2 regions of the Lysinibacillus sp. JK80 genome follow, and region 2 is predicted to be linked to the other one. Evidence: riboswitches for the same ligand, from Rfam matches in the RefSeq annotation. Region 2 holds a riboswitch; the other holds the start of a gene.
The links. Region 2 has a riboswitch for FMN ahead of HXV90_RS09465 (ECF transporter S component). Riboswitches for the same ligand answer to the same signal wherever they lie in the genome.
Positions count from the first base shown of each region.

Region 1 (8,107 bases), 240 kb from region 2:
AGGATTATCCACCTTTAAGGTGTAAACAAATAGTGCACCTAATTTTATCCTTGCATCGTTTAAATAATTTCTTACTTTCCAATAATAATCATTTTCCTGTGGATTATTTAAAAATTGCTGATAGGAATCCGTATCTATGGATGCAGCAATAGAATGGGCTGCCTCTAAGCTTTGATTGGCAATCGACTCTTCAACGGTCTTTTTTATTTTTACATAGGATGTAAAGATGTTTAAACTTGTAAACAAACATAATAAAATCGTTGATAGAATTAATATTAGTTTTATTTTTCTATTTTTCATAAAAAACGGTACTTCCTCATCTATAAATATTCTAGAATATTATTATATTATAATTAACTCTATTTTTTGTTTGTAAAGCAAACATTGCTTGTATATCCTACATAAATTAAAACACAAAATCAATTTTTATTTTATTCATACCCAAAATTACACACTGTAACAAATAGTTTAATAATCCTTGACAAGAAAGTAAACTAAAAAGATAAGTAATAACTTTTTATGTCTCATTTCCTATTTAAATGGAAAATTGAAAAAACCACTAAAGCAAAGGTATCAAAAAAAGATCAGGTATCGACAATACCTGATCTCATCACAATATGCTTATTTTTTACTTGAAGTCCGTGTTTGATCTTGCGGCTTTAGAAAGGTAGGTCGTTTACTATAGCCCTTTGGAGAAAGTCTCAATAACGACTTACGTATATTGCCCTTTTCAAAATCAGCACTAAAATTTACATACGGCACTCCCAAGACTCTCATATTCGCAGTGTATAAAAGGATGAAAAACACGGATATAAAAAAACCAAATAATCCAAAAAACGCCGAAGCCATAATAATGATTAATCGAAAAATACTCATAGCCGTCACAAAGGATTGATTGACCAATGTAAATGCAGCGATACTAGAAATGGCAATCACAACTATCATTGAGGGGCTTGTAACACCTGCTTTAATCGCTGCATCCCCAATAATTAGTCCCCCTACCACACTAACTGAGCCACTGATTGCACTAGGAAGGCGCAAGTTAGCCTCTCGAAACAATTCAAACATAAATAGCATCATTAAAATTTCTAGAATGGTTGGAAAGGGCAATCCTGACCTCGATTCTACAACCGTAGCAAGTAGAAGAAATGGAAGCTGTTCTTGATGATAAGTCGTCAATGCAAGCCAAAAACCTGGCAGTAGCATACTTATTAATATCCCGACAATTCTGAGTAATCGTTCCATCGAACTAACGATGATTGGGTACTCATTATCCTCTGCTGATTTAAAGAGCAACATAATATTTGTAGGTGTAATTATGGCATAGGACACACCATCAATCATTAAGAGTATTCTTCCTCTAATTAAGGCCTGCATAGCAAAATCAGGTCTTCCTGTATAATCATGTCTTGGAAGAATTGTCGCTGTCCTTTCAATTTTTTCCATTAATAAGTCGCCATTGATAACAATATCCGTGTCAATTTTTTGTAATTGAAGTCGAATTTGTTCCAGCATATTTAAATTCACAATGTCTTCCATATATAGTATGGCTACGGTTGTTTTAGAACGCTTACCAATTTCTAATGTCTCTACACTAAAAGAATTAGTCGGTAATCGTTTTCTTAATAAAGCAATATTAATAAAAACATCTTCAATAAAGTCATCTCTAGGTCCCTTTACTACTAGTTCTAATGTTGTTTCCCCAGGCTCTCGATTGGGTCTTTTTGAAATATCACTAGAATAAAGTAATTGATTTTCTTCAAAATACAGTAAAACATGGCCTTTATAGACCCTAGTTACCGTATCTTCTTTCGATAAAATCTTTTGTAAATAGGGAATGTGTAAATGCTGTTCAATTTCTTCCTCTAGCATGTCCTCCGTGACATTGCATAACAAAGATTGAACACGTTGAACAACCACAGTTTGAAGTATTTGCTCATTGACCATTGCATCACAAGTTATCAAATGTACTGTATATTGCTGAAAATTATATTGTTGGAAAATCACATCAGCAGAGCGTTGAAATAGTGATTTCAACATTTTCAAATTAATTTGTTCCATTGATGAAATACTTCTCATCTCCTACTGAGCCAGCTCAAGATTAGTACATTTATGAAAACAATCACCTTCAATAAATACACTTAAGCATATTTTTCCCATGGTTGTTCAAAATATTCAAAGAAACGAATGTTGTGAAGACTATTCAAATTGTCCTGATCCAATCATTTTCTTTAGATTTGCCATCTCAATTGCAGACATTGCCGCATCATAGCCTTTATTACCAGATTTTGTTCCTGCACGTTCAATTGCCTGTTCAATATTTTCAGTAGTAACAATTCCAAAAATAACAGGTACATTCGTTGACAATGACACATTGGCAATGCCTTTTGCTGATTCATTACAAACATAGTCATAGTGTGTTGTAGAGCCACGAATAACAGTACCTAAACCAATAATAGCATCATATTTCTTTGTTTCTGCCAGTTGTTTTGCTATAAAAGGAACTTCAAAAGCCCCTGGCACCCATGCAACATCAATAGATGCAGAATCAACCCCATGACGAGTTAAACCATCCATTGCCCCATCCAATAATTTGCTAGTAATAAACTCATTAAAACGACCCACTACTACTGCAATTTTCAAATCCGTTCCAATTAATTGTGCTTCAAATGTTTGACCCATTGTTCCTTCTCCTTTTTACATAGAAATTTTAGTTTTATTAGTGGATAATTGTTTACGATAAGCAACCAATGCTTCTATCGAGATCATTTTTAAGCCATGATGTGCAGCGTAATTTGTTAGTTCTTCAAACCGAAGCATATGCCCATCATCACCCATAATTTCGCAAATAACACCTGCAGGTACGCTATGACAAAGCTTCGCTAGGTCAATAGTGGCCTCCGTGTGCCCTCTCCGTTCCAGCACGCCTTGCTCTTTCGCAATCAACGGAAAAATATGGCCTGGTCGACGAAAATCAGTTGGCTTAGCTTGCTTTTCTATCATTCTTTGTATCGTTAGCGCACGCTCAAAGGCGCTAATCCCTGTCGTTGTTTCTACATGATCGATACTTACCGTAAATGCGGTTTGATGGTTATCTGTATTGTGCTGAACCATTGGATATAAATCTAGCTTTTGTGCAAGCTGCTGCGAAATCGGCGTACAAATTAAACCTCTACCATTGGTTGCCATAAAGTTGATTGTTGCTGGTGTGATGAATTCAGCGAGTGCCAGAAGATCTCCTTCATTTTCTCGATCCTCATCATCAACCACCACAATCATATTGCCCTGCCTTAAATCCTCTATGGCTTCTTCAATTGAATGTAGCACGATGATCAACTCCTATTCTGTGATTTAAAAACCATGTTGTGCTAAATAATCTCTTGTAATAGCTGGTGTTGTTTGCCCCTTTTTTAATTGCCCTATAATGTATTTTCCAACTAAATCGGTTTCGATATTAACGATTGCTCCAACCCTCTTCATACCTAAAACGGTTTCTTTGTAAGTATGAGGAATAAGTGAAATTGTGACACTATTGGCTTCAACATGAAAAAGGGTTAAGCTTGTGCCATCAATTGTTATGGAACCCTTTGGAATACAAAAGTTGGTTAGCTCCTCTGACATTTCGATATCAATATATACAGCGTTTGCTACTGGACGTTTTCGCAAAATTTTGCCGACTCCATCAACATGACCAGCAACAAAATGGCCACCAAATCGCCCATTAGCAGGCATGGCACGCTCCAAATTAACAGAATCACCTATTGCCAGCTGCTGTAGATTTGTTGCTTTGACTGTTTCAGGCATAACATCCATCGTAAGCTGCTGTTGTGTGAAATTTGTCACCGTTAAACAAACTCCATTGACCGCTATACTGTCACCAAGCTTGACATCCTCCGTTATCTTGGCTGATTGAACCGTAATTTTCATACTGTCCCGATCACTTTGCAAGGCTTTTATGATACCAATATCCTCTACAAGTCCTGTAAACATTCCATCACCTACTCTACTTTATTAGCACTTCTATCCTTAACTTTTAAAGTTGATCTACCTATTTTTGTGCCTTATCCTTCTCCCTTCTCTCGTTAGCAATAAAAAATAAAAACCCCTTTACATCAAAGGGGTTTTGGGAGTATAAGACATCAACAAATAAGCCTATTTGAAAACAATTTTTTCATAGACTGTCATCTCACTCGTTCTTCTCCCATCCAGACTATCACTGTCGGTTTTGGATTTGCACCAAATCAGCTTGCGCTCACGGACTTTGAATTGCTTCATCACCGCCGATTGGGAATTTCACCCTACCCCGAAGAACATCTTCTATTCGATTGTAGCTAAATAAAAAAACTTCCCACAAGATGATTGGGAAGTTTTGTAATAAATGCATAGTCAAATAAACCTTCTAAATTAGAATCAATTTAAAAAGTTCGCATTTTTACCCTTCTCCCATCCAGACTGTAACTGTCGGTTTTGGATTTGCACCAAATCAGCTTGCGCTCACGGACTTTGAATTGCTTCATCACCGCCGATCGGGAATTTCACCCTACCCCGAAGAATATTTTTATTTAGCTAGTCTTACGATAACACTATTTTATTATATTATCCATCCTTCTTTTTAAATTTTTTTCGAAGCATAAATTTTAAACAGCTTTGACTCGACTTGAAAAATGTAAAAGATGTTATTAAAATGATGACATTTAACCTGTTTATGGAACTTCTTAATCAAAAAAACGTTCCTTTACAAGTGACTATTCAGTCTAGCAGTTTGGAGGTCATTTACTTGACATTTTTTAAAAATATACCTTTTAAACAAGCTATTTTCTATACCCTATTAGCACTCTGTTGTGGGGTTTCGATCGTTTTCGTACATCATAACGAACAATTTTATGATCGACCGATAGCGGAAATAACGCAAGTGGATGTAACAGCATCAGAACCGATGACAGATATGTATGAAAATGAGGATTTTTTGTTTACACAGGAGATTATGGCCATTATCAAAAATGGTCAGCATAAGGGGCAATCCATTCATTTGACGAATGACTATTCTTCGTCTGGTGCTTTTGATCAAGAATACCATGTAGGCAATGAAATCTTTGTCACGCTAGATGATCGCACAACACAATCTGTTTTAACAGGAACCATTCTCGATTTAAAACGAGATCAAACCATGGTAATGATTGCATGGATTTTTATTTTTGCCCTACTTATTGTAGGTAAAAGACAAGGCTTATTTTCTATCATTAGTTTGAGTGTCAATGCTGTGATTTTATCATTCGCATTAGATCTTTATGTGAAGCATGGGGGCGTAAGCCTGTTATTAGTCAGCGGCATTTGCGCCCTGCTATTTACGATTATTTCGCTACTACTTATTAGTGGATTGCATACAAAAACATATGTAGCCATCGTGTCCACACTTTTAGGCACTGTTATAGCGCTTATCATAAGCTCTATTGTAATGTGGTTGACAGGTGAAAATGGTCTTCGTTATGAAGAAATGCAATTTTTAACACGTCCCTATCGTACCGTCTTTATGGCAGGTTTATTTATTGGCTCACTTGGGGCAGTAATGGATGTTTCTATTACAATGGCTTCCTCAATTTTTGCTTTATACGAGCAAGATCCTACAATCTCTGTCAAGGCTCTGAAATCTTCGGGACATGAAATCGGTAAAGATATTATGGGTACCATTACAAGTATCTTATTCTTTGCCTACCTTTGCGGCTCCATACCTATGATTATTCTCTATTTAAAAAATTCTTCCACATTAGGGCTTACATTGTCCTTAAATCTTTCATTAGAATTAGCCCGTGCCTTAGCAGGGGGTATTGGTGTTGTCCTTACGATTCCTATCAGTCAGTATACCGCTATATTTTTCATTAATCGAAAGAGGGTTCAAGGATGAATGTTGTCGTCTTATTAGCAGTTATATTATTCGTGTTAATGGTACTTGTCGGCGGTAGACAGGGGATACGCTCATTTCTTTCTTTATTCCTAAACTTTGGTGTGCTCTTTGTCACCATTTTTTTAATGACAAACCCTAAAAATAGCCCCATCATCTTGACGTTTATTGCCTGTACGGTCATTAGCTGTATTAGTCTTTTCTATATCAATAAAACAAACAGTAAAACCATTACAGCCTTTATCTCGACGATGGTGACGATAGGTATGTTACTACTCTTTATTACCTTTGTAACGGAAAAGTCGATGATCCAAGGGTTTGGCGAAGAATCAACTGAAGAAATCAGCATCTTTTCTCTCTACATTGGTGTTAATTTTGTGCAGATTGGTGCATCAGTCATCATTATGAGTACGATTGGTGCCATTATGGATGTAGCCATTTCCATCGCTACCTCTATGCATGAGATTTTTTATCGCAATCCTTCGATGAGTAGAAAAAAATTATTTACAGCTGGCTTAAGCATAGGAAGAGATATATTAGGAACCGATACTAATACGTTATTTTTTGCTTTCTTTGGTGGCTATTTAAGCTTATTAATCTGGTTCAAGGACCTCTCCTATTCGATTGGGGAAATTGTTAACTCCAAGGTTTTTAGTGCCGAAATGACAACCATTTTTTGTGCAGGAATCGGCATTGCATTGATTATTCCGATTGCCGCCTGCATCAATGCCTTTTATTTAATTCAAACACGCGAAAAAACAGAAAAACTTTTATAAAAATTACCAGTACCTATCATAAAACACAATAATGTCTAGGTGTCTCAATGGATTTTTGAGACACCTCCTTTTGTTGTACTATTTTCATTGCAATCGCCGTATTTTCTGATAATATTTACCATAAGATGTTTACGTACGCTCAAAATGGTTGTTATTTCAAGAATACTAGATGCCCATTCCATGTAACATTTTTTAGCATAGAACGTCAATACAACGAGATGAAAAAGGAGAAAGTTTGCAATGAAGCATATTATCTTTGATTTTGATGGGACGCTTGCAGATTCTACTGCTGTGTTTGCCTCAGCATGGAATACTTTAGCCCAAAAATATAAATTTAAAGGCATTGAATTAAAGGAAATTGATACATTAAAAAAATTATCAATTTCAGAACGCAGTAAATTATTCGACTTTCCAATGTATAAGTTGCCTATGATTTTACCGCAATTTTATAAATTGTATCGTCAATCATTAAATGATGTTCATCTTTTTGAAGGAATGAAAGAACTATTAATAGAGATTGATAAAAGAGGCTATAAAATCCTGATTATTTCCTCAAACTCTAAAGAGAATATTTTAGAATTTCTTAAAATGAACGGTATTCATTGTGTAGCAGATGTACTTTGCTCTAACCGCATTTTTGGTAAGGACAAAGTAATGAAAAAGTTTTTAAAGGAAGCAAATGTCGACTCGTCTAACGTCGTATACATTGGAGACGAGCAAAGGGATATTGTTGCTTGTAAGAAAGCCGGTATACCAATTATTTGGGTGGAATGGGGCTATGATGCCAAAGAAGTCGTGCAAAATGACGAACCAGAATACAGTGTCTCTACACCACAGGAAATTTTAGAGATCATTTAATCATGAAAAAGGATAATAGCACTTGTCTATTATCCTTTTTATATGCCTATCCTTTGATGTCACTAATTTGCATTAGCTTTTCTGCTGTACTATTAACCCCTTTGTAGGCATCTGTTAATTCATGCATACTCGCAGCAAACTGCTGTGTAAACGCAGCAATTTGATTTGTTGATGCATTGACCTGATCGATGGATTGTTTAATATTTTCTAGTTGCACAGTTATGCTATCAGCACTTTCTGTACTACTCTGGGACATTTTTTGTATTTCAGAAGCGACCACCGCAAAGCCACGCCCATGCTCACCTGAACGTGCTGCTTCTATCGATGCGTTTAGACCAAGAATTCTCGATTTCATAGCTAAATCTTTTACTAAATGGACAATCACATTAATTTGTTCAATATCGCCTGTCATCGATTCCGCGAAATTAGATAGCTCTTCCAAACGATTGGATACATCCTTACTGGCAGTGGCTAATCCTTCATTTGTAGCTGTCATTTCTTCTACAGCACTCGAAAGCTCAGTTGCCAATAGACGCATACTATCCATTTTTTCGTTGGAAATAATGGCACTTAC
Region 1 covers NZ_CP058997.1:1,545,621-1,553,727, forward strand. The annotation lists gene HXV90_RS08225 (ATP-binding protein) at 1-300, opposite strand, end outside; gene HXV90_RS08230 (spore germination protein) at 622-2,061, opposite strand; gene ribH (6,7-dimethyl-8-ribityllumazine synthase) at 2,200-2,682, opposite strand; gene ribB (3,4-dihydroxy-2-butanone-4-phosphate synthase) at 2,698-3,327, opposite strand; gene ribE (riboflavin synthase) at 3,352-3,990, opposite strand; FMN riboswitch at 4,190-4,315, opposite strand; FMN riboswitch at 4,432-4,557, opposite strand; gene HXV90_RS08250 (YibE/F family protein) at 4,778-5,902, shown strand; gene HXV90_RS08255 (YibE/F family protein) at 5,899-6,675, shown strand; gene HXV90_RS08260 (HAD-IA family hydrolase) at 6,916-7,533, shown strand; gene HXV90_RS08265 (methyl-accepting chemotaxis protein) at 7,580-8,107, opposite strand, start outside.
Region 1: linked by a shared signal. The riboswitch ahead of ribE (riboflavin synthase) and the one ahead of HXV90_RS09465 (ECF transporter S component) in region 2 are both predicted to bind FMN.

Region 2 (8,107 bases):
TCTTCATCTACCAAAGCCCAGATGCGCTACATAAAACGTCTAAGGAAACTACGAAAATTGTCTTTTTAGCAGCCTTCATAGCATTTGTGTTGACGACATTCTTCGCATTCTTCCTTTCTTCACGTATAACTTCGCCATTAAGAAAAATGCGTGAATTAGCTTTTGAAATTGCAAAAGGGAATTTTGAAGCGAAAATGCCTACTACCCAAAATGACGAAATTGGTCAGCTTGCCGTTGCCTTCAACCAAATGGGCCGTCAATTAAAGCATAATTTAGAGGTTATCAATCAAGAAAACGAACAGCTTTCTAATATTTTGACATCTATGACAGATGCAGTGATTACGTTTAATCGGGATCGTACAATATTATTAAGTAATCCACCAGCCGAACGTCTGATGCAAAAGTGGTTTGTCAACAAAGGCTCACAAAGTGCAAAACCTATTCCGCCAGAGCTGTATCATATGCTTGATCATGTGCTGATGTTTGAGGATAAACTAGAAGAGGAAATTGAAATGGATGGCAGCTATTATACATTTACCATTAGTCCTCTTTATAGTGGGGAAATGATACGTGGTGCTGTCGCTGTTATTCGTGATATGACTGAACAGCATCGCTTAGAAAAACTAAGATCGGATTTTATTGCGAATGTCTCTCATGAGCTTCGGACACCGATTGCCATGCTTCAAGGTTACTCAGAAGCATTAATGGATGACGATTTTATTCAGGATCAGGAAGAGCGAAATGAGATTACCAAAATTATTTATGATGAATCGAAGCGAATGGGTCGCCTTGTGACAGATTTATTAGATTTGGCACGTATGGAATCAGGGCATATGACGCTTTATAAAGATGAATTACCAATTAATTCTACTTTTGAACGTATTACACAAAAATTTGCACAGGTAGCAAAAGAAAAGCACGTTCGTCTGCTGTTTGAGAGTGAATTTAATGACGAGGCCATGATTAATATAGATGAGGATCGCATTGAACAAGTGCTTACAAATTTAGTTGACAATGCCCTGAGACATACAGATGAAGGGTCTGTGACTGTAAAAGTAGAGCAGGAGCCGACATTTGCTAAAATATCTGTTCAAGATACAGGACATGGCATCCCTCAAGAGGACTTACCCTATGTCTTTGAACGTTTTTATAAAGCAGATAAGGCACGTACTCGTTCCAAGGGTGGAACTGGTCTCGGCTTAGCCATTGCTAGAAATATTGTGAAGGCACACTCAGGTAATATTATGGTAGACAGTGTGTTGAAAGAGGGTACGACCTTCACGTTTTATTTACCGTTCGATTAATAACAAGTATTGCTATTAATTGGCTGTAACTTCTATGAATGTAAGACGACAAATATTATAGAACGGGGGTGGAGTGCTTTGAATGACTCCGTGTTCCATCGACTATACGATGCATATCACCAAGACGTGTTTCAGTTTTTAATATATTTAGTAAAAAACCGTACACTTGCCGAAGATTTAGCACATGAAGTTTATGTACGAGTGTTGCGCTCATACGATCAATTTGCAGGCAATAGTAGTGAGAAAACTTGGCTATTTGCTATTGCTAAAAATGTAGCAATTGATCATTTTAGAAAGCAAGCTGTACGTCAAAAGCATTCACATGATTTCTTTGACTGGGAAACGGAACAGCTCCATTCAACCACGCCATCACCGGAAGATATGCTACAGGCCAGTGATGAATTTATGCAGGTGGAATCAGCACTTGAAAACTGTACAGGCGACCAAAAAATGGTCATTATTATGCGCTATTTTCAAGATTTATCGATTGCAGAAACAGCGCAAATACTAGATTGGACAGAAGCTAAGGTAAAAACGACCCAGCATCGAGCCATTAAATTTTTAAGGCAACAGCTACAGCCGATTAGAGAACAGGAGGCGAAACGGCAATGACGCATAAGCCATTTGATGATGAACAGCTTGAACATGTCTTGAACAATGCCCCTAAGCTTTCTGACCGCCGTTCAAAAGAAGAAATATTAAATCGGTTAATGGCAGATGCTCGCTTGCAGGATAATAGTCACCTACAAGAAGCGATACAACAACCTATAGAGAATGAAGAAGCACAACAAGAAAGTAAATCTTTAATACAAGATGAACGACCATCACGATTTAAGTTCCGAAAAATGCCGATTTTTACGAGTGTAGCAGCAGTTTTCGTGATAACGGTACTCGTTGGCTTCATGTTCATGAATAATGACGCTAGCCAAAAAGATCTAGCTAGTACGCCAGAAACGGCTAATTACTCTACGTTACAGGAAGATCGTTCTGCTAAAGAGGCAGCTACCCAGGATGAGGCACTTCAATCCAGTATTGTATCGGAGCATGAGCGTATGCTATCTTTACGGTCGTCTGTCTATGAGGAAGATGTGAAAGATGCTGTCGTTTTCCGTATTGGTTTGGCAGGACGCGATGCAGAAAGTGTTCCAATGACATATGTGATACCAAATGAGCGTGTAGCAACTGATTTTGGAACAGAAAAGCCTTCTACCCTACAGATGTATGAAAAATATGCTCCTCAAATAGATGAAGAAGCCAAAGGGTTTACGGATTATCATCCTTTTAAAGGTGAACTGAAGGAGAAGGAAGACAAGCTTGTCCACGTATTACCAAAGGACAATGACTATGATGTTGCATCAGCTACCGTTAATGAGTACAAAGGGACTTTAGAGGATACCTTCTCGGATTCTGAATATACGGAAGTTGAGATTCAAAATGAAGATGGCACACCTTATGAGTTTTCTCAGGAGGGTGAGCCAAGTCAAGCCATGTCATTAACAAACGCCAAGCATTTTAATTATTATTTATACCAAGATGGTAGTGGGGCAGAATACCTGTCACCAGATTTCCGTCAAACATTTGCTAATGTTACAGAAGCACTTACACTAATGAAAAACAAAAATGATGATGTTTATGTAACAGTGGTTCCTGAAAATGTAACATATACCGTGAAAGAGGAAGCAGAAGGTGTAGTCGTAACATTCGATATTCCCTTAGATTTAGCATCGATGGAGTCAATTCGCGCTACCCAATTGATTGAAGCTATGATGTTAACTGCTGCTAGCTTTGACCAACAATTACGCTTGGATAATGTGGTCCAAGAAAGCTGGGAAGGATTCGATTTAAAAACGTATTTGCCCAAGCCTGTGGGGCCAAATAAACAATATATGCCTTAGTCAAAATCAAAAATGGAGCATTCCTGTAACATGGAATGCTCCATTTTTACAATACTTACAAATCTAATCGGAATTTTTTAAGCAGAACTATTTACTTTTTCTTAATAATTAATTATAGTAAGGTTGTAGTATAAAATAATATGATTCATCTTCGGGGCAGGGTGAAAATCCCGACCGGCGGTAATAGAGTGGTGAACCGTTAATGTTTCCATTAACTCGAATGGTTTATGCTTCGCTCTTCAGCCCGCGACCTGTGCAAATTTATTTGCATGGCTGACTTGGTGTAATTCCGAGGCCGACAGTTAAAGTCTGGATGGGAGAAGATGGAGGTACGATCGTCATTCATTGTTATGAAATAAACTATGACCGAGCGCTTTTTTTGTATGGCTTTTTAAACAGTGCTCAAAAATAGTTTAAATTGACGCTTATTCGTCATGCCTTTCTCCCTTGTGCTCTTTATGCATAAGGGTTTTTTCGTGCTAACAATTGAAAGATCGTCACCTTTCTTCTTGCGAGATTGAATCAGCAAAGAGGAGAGAGTTTTCTATGAAGAAAAATGTTAAACTTCAATCGTTTATTACGATTGGCATGCTGAGCAGTATTTCGTTTTTATTAATGCTTTTTAATTTCCCAATTCCACCATTCCCAGCATTCTTGGAAGTCGACTTTAGTGATATGCCTGCATTAATAGCAGCCATCACAATGGGGCCTGTAGCTGGTATTTTAGTAGAATTATTTAAAAATGTATTGGATTGGATTTTCTCTGGAACGCCAACAGGCGTGCCAGTAGGTCATATTGCCAACTTTGCAACAGGCATTTTATTTATTTTGCCTGTAAGCCTTATTTTTAATCGCTTTAAAACAATTGCTGGTCTTGTTGGAGGTTTAGCGACAGGAACAGTCGTAATGGCAGTAGGGATGAGTATTTTAAACTACGCAGTATTTTTACCGATGTACACATACTTCTTAGGAATGGAACCTGTTGTAGGTGACTCACTTTATAAAATGATTATCGCTGGGATTTTACCATTTAACATTGTGAAAGGTATTTTATTAACGGCTATTATGGCGTTTTTATTTACAACTATGCGCAAGTGGATCGACCGCCAGCGTTCTATCTATATAACAAAATAATTTTTACTAACCTCGGGTGAACATACCTGAGGTTTTTTGTTGGAAGGAATGATGGATAGGGAAAGGTGTGAAGAATAGAAAGGCTAAACTAACGGATAAATATAGAAAAAAGTAATGGGGTAAAAAAGCTAACTAGTACTTTATAATTATAACCTAGTCGAAAGCTATATTTTCATGTAAAATAGAGAAGAGTTTAGAATGTTTGAGGAGTTTGAAGAGATGAGTGGAAAAAAAGGACAATGGTCTAGTAAATTAGGTTTTATTTTAGCATCAGCTGGTGCGGCGATCGGACTAGGGGCAATTTGGAAACTTCCCTATGTAACAGGACAAAGTGGTGGAGGAGCATTTTTCCTTATCTTTGTATTATTTACCTTGTTAATAGGACTACCGATGTTATTGTCCGAGTATGTTTTAGGACGTGGTACACAATCCGAGGCTGTAACAGCGTATAAAAAAATTGCTCCAACTAAGCCAGGATGGGCCTGGATTGGTCGAATGGGCGTGCTAGGCTGTTTTTTATTATTAACTTTTTATAGCGTTGTTGGAGGTTGGATCTTTATTTATAGCGGGCTAGGTGTAGCTGGCGCGGTAATTGATCCAGCAGTAGATCCTGCTGAATTATTTGGAAAAATTATAGGCACGCCTTGGATTACGCTAGTTGGTCTAGTGTTGTTTACATTAGCCAACGTACTTGTGATTTCATTAGGTGTACAAAATGGGATTGAAAAGGCCAATAAATGGATGATGCCGTTACTTTTCATAATGTTCATTGTCCTTGTTGTGCGTGCAGTTACATTAGATGGGGCAATGGAAGGGGTAAAATTCTTCTTATGGCCTGATTTCTCGAATATTACGGGTAAGGCATTATTAGAAGCCTTAGGGCAATCGTTCTTTGGGTTAGCAGTAGGTTTTTCTTGTCTAGTTACATATAGCTCTTATCTAAAAAAAGATGTCAGTCTTCCGAATTCAGCGGGTTCTGTAGTGCTGTTAACCGTGCTTGTTTCATTTTTAGCAGGTTTAGCGATTTTCCCTGTTGTGTTCGCCTTTGATTTAGAGCCAGCAGCGGGTCCAGGTTTGCTATTTATGGTGCTACCAACAGCATTTAGTCAAATGCCATTTGGTGAAGTGTTTTTAGCCATGTTTTTATTGCTATTTTTATTTGCTACATTAACGTCATCATTTAGTTTATATGAGATTATCGTCGCGGCATTTATGGAGCATAGTCAGAAATCGCGTCCAATGTGGACACTTTTACTTGGTATAGTCGTGTTTATTGCAGCCATTCCAGCAGCGCTTTCTTCGAGTGTTTTATCGGATATAATGATTTTTGAGAAAAGTATCTTTGATGCAACCGATTTTTTAGTGTCGAATATCATGCTTCCGCTAGGGAATTTATTCATTGCTATTTTTATTGCCTATGTAGTGGATAAAGAATTTGTGAAGAGAGAATTGCTAACGGGAAGTCAAATGGGACAAGGGTATTATTCGACATATCGTATGTTAATGCTAGTTGTTGTACCGATTATCATTCTAGTTGTGTTTGTTAATATGCTACTGCAGTATTAAAGAAAAGGTATATTCCGCCATAGGAAAAATACCTTCTCTTAGTGTTAAAAACATAACAGTCAATAGAAAGGTAGAAGTGGATTTCTATTGCAAGGCTACTTGCTTTCCTGTGGGCGAGTGCCAGCAGCTTCCTCCGTGTAGGGGCTCACCTGTCTTGTTAATCCACGGGAGTCAAGAAGCCTTCCGCACCAACCCAAAAAATCTCAATCTTTTTAGCAAAGGTTTTCAAATAAAGTAAAGGAGTTCATTACCCTTTATGAAGAGGTGTTGTCACTCATCACTTCTCCACATTGAAAATAAGAGCCTATCCCCTCTAAGAATACAAATAATGGGTAGATTTGATCGCTATGCTACTATGAGGTAAAGACACTTTGTAGAATGGTTGATAGCGTCACTCCTATGGGATTTAGCGGCTCATCGGACGCCCCCCCTGGAAAGGACGCTGGCGGAACGAAAATCAACCTCTCGCCTTGCAAAGTTACTATTTCTACCGTTGACATCTTCTTTTTTTAACAACATAAAAAGGTGTATTCCGTCTAATAGGAATACACCTTTTATTATGATTATAGAGATTAATAATCGTTAAGTGATAGCTCACCTAGCCAATCTTCTTTAATAATCTTCCTTGCTTGTTCTTCACTTTCGGCAATAGGGAATACTTTATCAACCTGTGAAATAGCGAATAAGTTGCGAATGAAATCATCGACGACAATAATGGCGATTTTCTTATCTTTTACAGACACCTTCTTAGCAAAATTAACGATCATCCCGAATCCAGTACTATCAATATTTGTTACCCTTTGCATATCGATAATGTATCCGTGTTTTGTGTCTAAGCTAAGTGTTTGCAGCTCTGACTTTATTTCTTCAATCATCCCGTATTCTAAATCGCCTGTAAACGCAATCACAATATAATCAGCCTTTGTGTCAATATTCATTGCAATTTTCTTCTGATTCATCCTATAGCGCCTCCATTTTTCTTTTCTTGTTTGGGGATTTATTCAAACTTAAATTTATTCACTTCATTTTGTAATTTATCAGCAATTGATGATAACTCATCTGAGCTTTGTGTAATTTCGGCAACAGTCGCATATTGCTCTTCTGAGGTTGCGGCAATCTCTTCTGTAGCTGCTGCAGCGTCCTCGATGATGCGAGAAATATCTTGAATGGCTTGTTGCACATCTAGGGAGTTGTCGTTAACATGTGTAAATGCCACTTTCATTTGTTCGACACCTTCTTCAGTTTCGACAACTTTCTCCACGATTTCTTTTAAGGCACTTCCGCCTTTATTGATGATCGTTACTTGCTCCTCGACAGCTAGTAAATTACTTTCCATTGTTCGTACGGTCACAGATGTTTCCGCTTGGATATCATTAATAAGATTAGTAATTTGTCCAGCTGCTAAACTTGACTGTTCAGCTAATTGACGAACCTCTGATGCAACGACAGCAAAACCTTTCCCTTGATCACCTGCTCGTGCTGCCTCGATGGCCGCATTGAGTGCTAACAGATTCGTTTGTTCTGCGATGCCAGTGATAACGGTAATAATACCACCAATTTCTTCAGAGCGCTTGCCTAATTTTTGGATAGAATCTGTTGCATAAGACACTGTTTTCGTAACATCACTTAGATGCATAATCGCTTCATTGATGGCTTCTTCTCCTTTACGTGCGATATGAGTGGATTCGATAGCGCTATTTAAAGTGATTTCAGCTTTTTGTAAGCTCTTTGATACTTCCTCAAGCGTTTTTTGCATCATTGAAACTATTCGTTCAGCCTGATCAGATTGAGTGGTAGTACCAACGGCGATTTCATTCATTGTTAGTGCGATCTGATTAGATGCTTCGCTTGTTTGATGTGATGATTCTGCCAAAGTGTGTGATGACTTTGCAATTTGATGTGCACTACCAGCCACAATCTTTATCGTCTCTGTTAAATGATTTTTCATACTACTAAATGCGCGTGCTAATTCAGCGATTTCATCTTTGCCTTTAGGGTTTAACAGTTTAACATTTAAATTTAGTTCTGCTAGTTCCTTGGCATTGGTACTTAGAATGTTAATAGGATTAACAATTTGCTTTTGTAAGAACCAACTAATTCCTCCGATCATTACAATGGCGATCACTAAGGAAATCGCTACATTCTCCAGTGCTGATTTTGTGGCAATGCTTATATAAGGAGCGGTAGGGACAGCGGTTGCCCATACAC
Region 2 covers NZ_CP058997.1:1,785,776-1,793,882, reverse strand. The annotation lists gene HXV90_RS09480 (ATP-binding protein) at 1-1,304, shown strand, start outside; gene sigX (RNA polymerase sigma factor SigX) at 1,383-1,916, shown strand; gene HXV90_RS09470 (RNA polymerase subunit sigma) at 1,913-3,199, shown strand; FMN riboswitch at 3,343-3,528, shown strand; gene HXV90_RS09465 (ECF transporter S component) at 3,746-4,333, shown strand; gene HXV90_RS09460 (sodium-dependent transporter) at 4,553-5,899, shown strand; gene HXV90_RS09455 (STAS domain-containing protein) at 6,472-6,858, opposite strand; gene HXV90_RS09450 (methyl-accepting chemotaxis protein) at 6,897-8,107, opposite strand, start outside.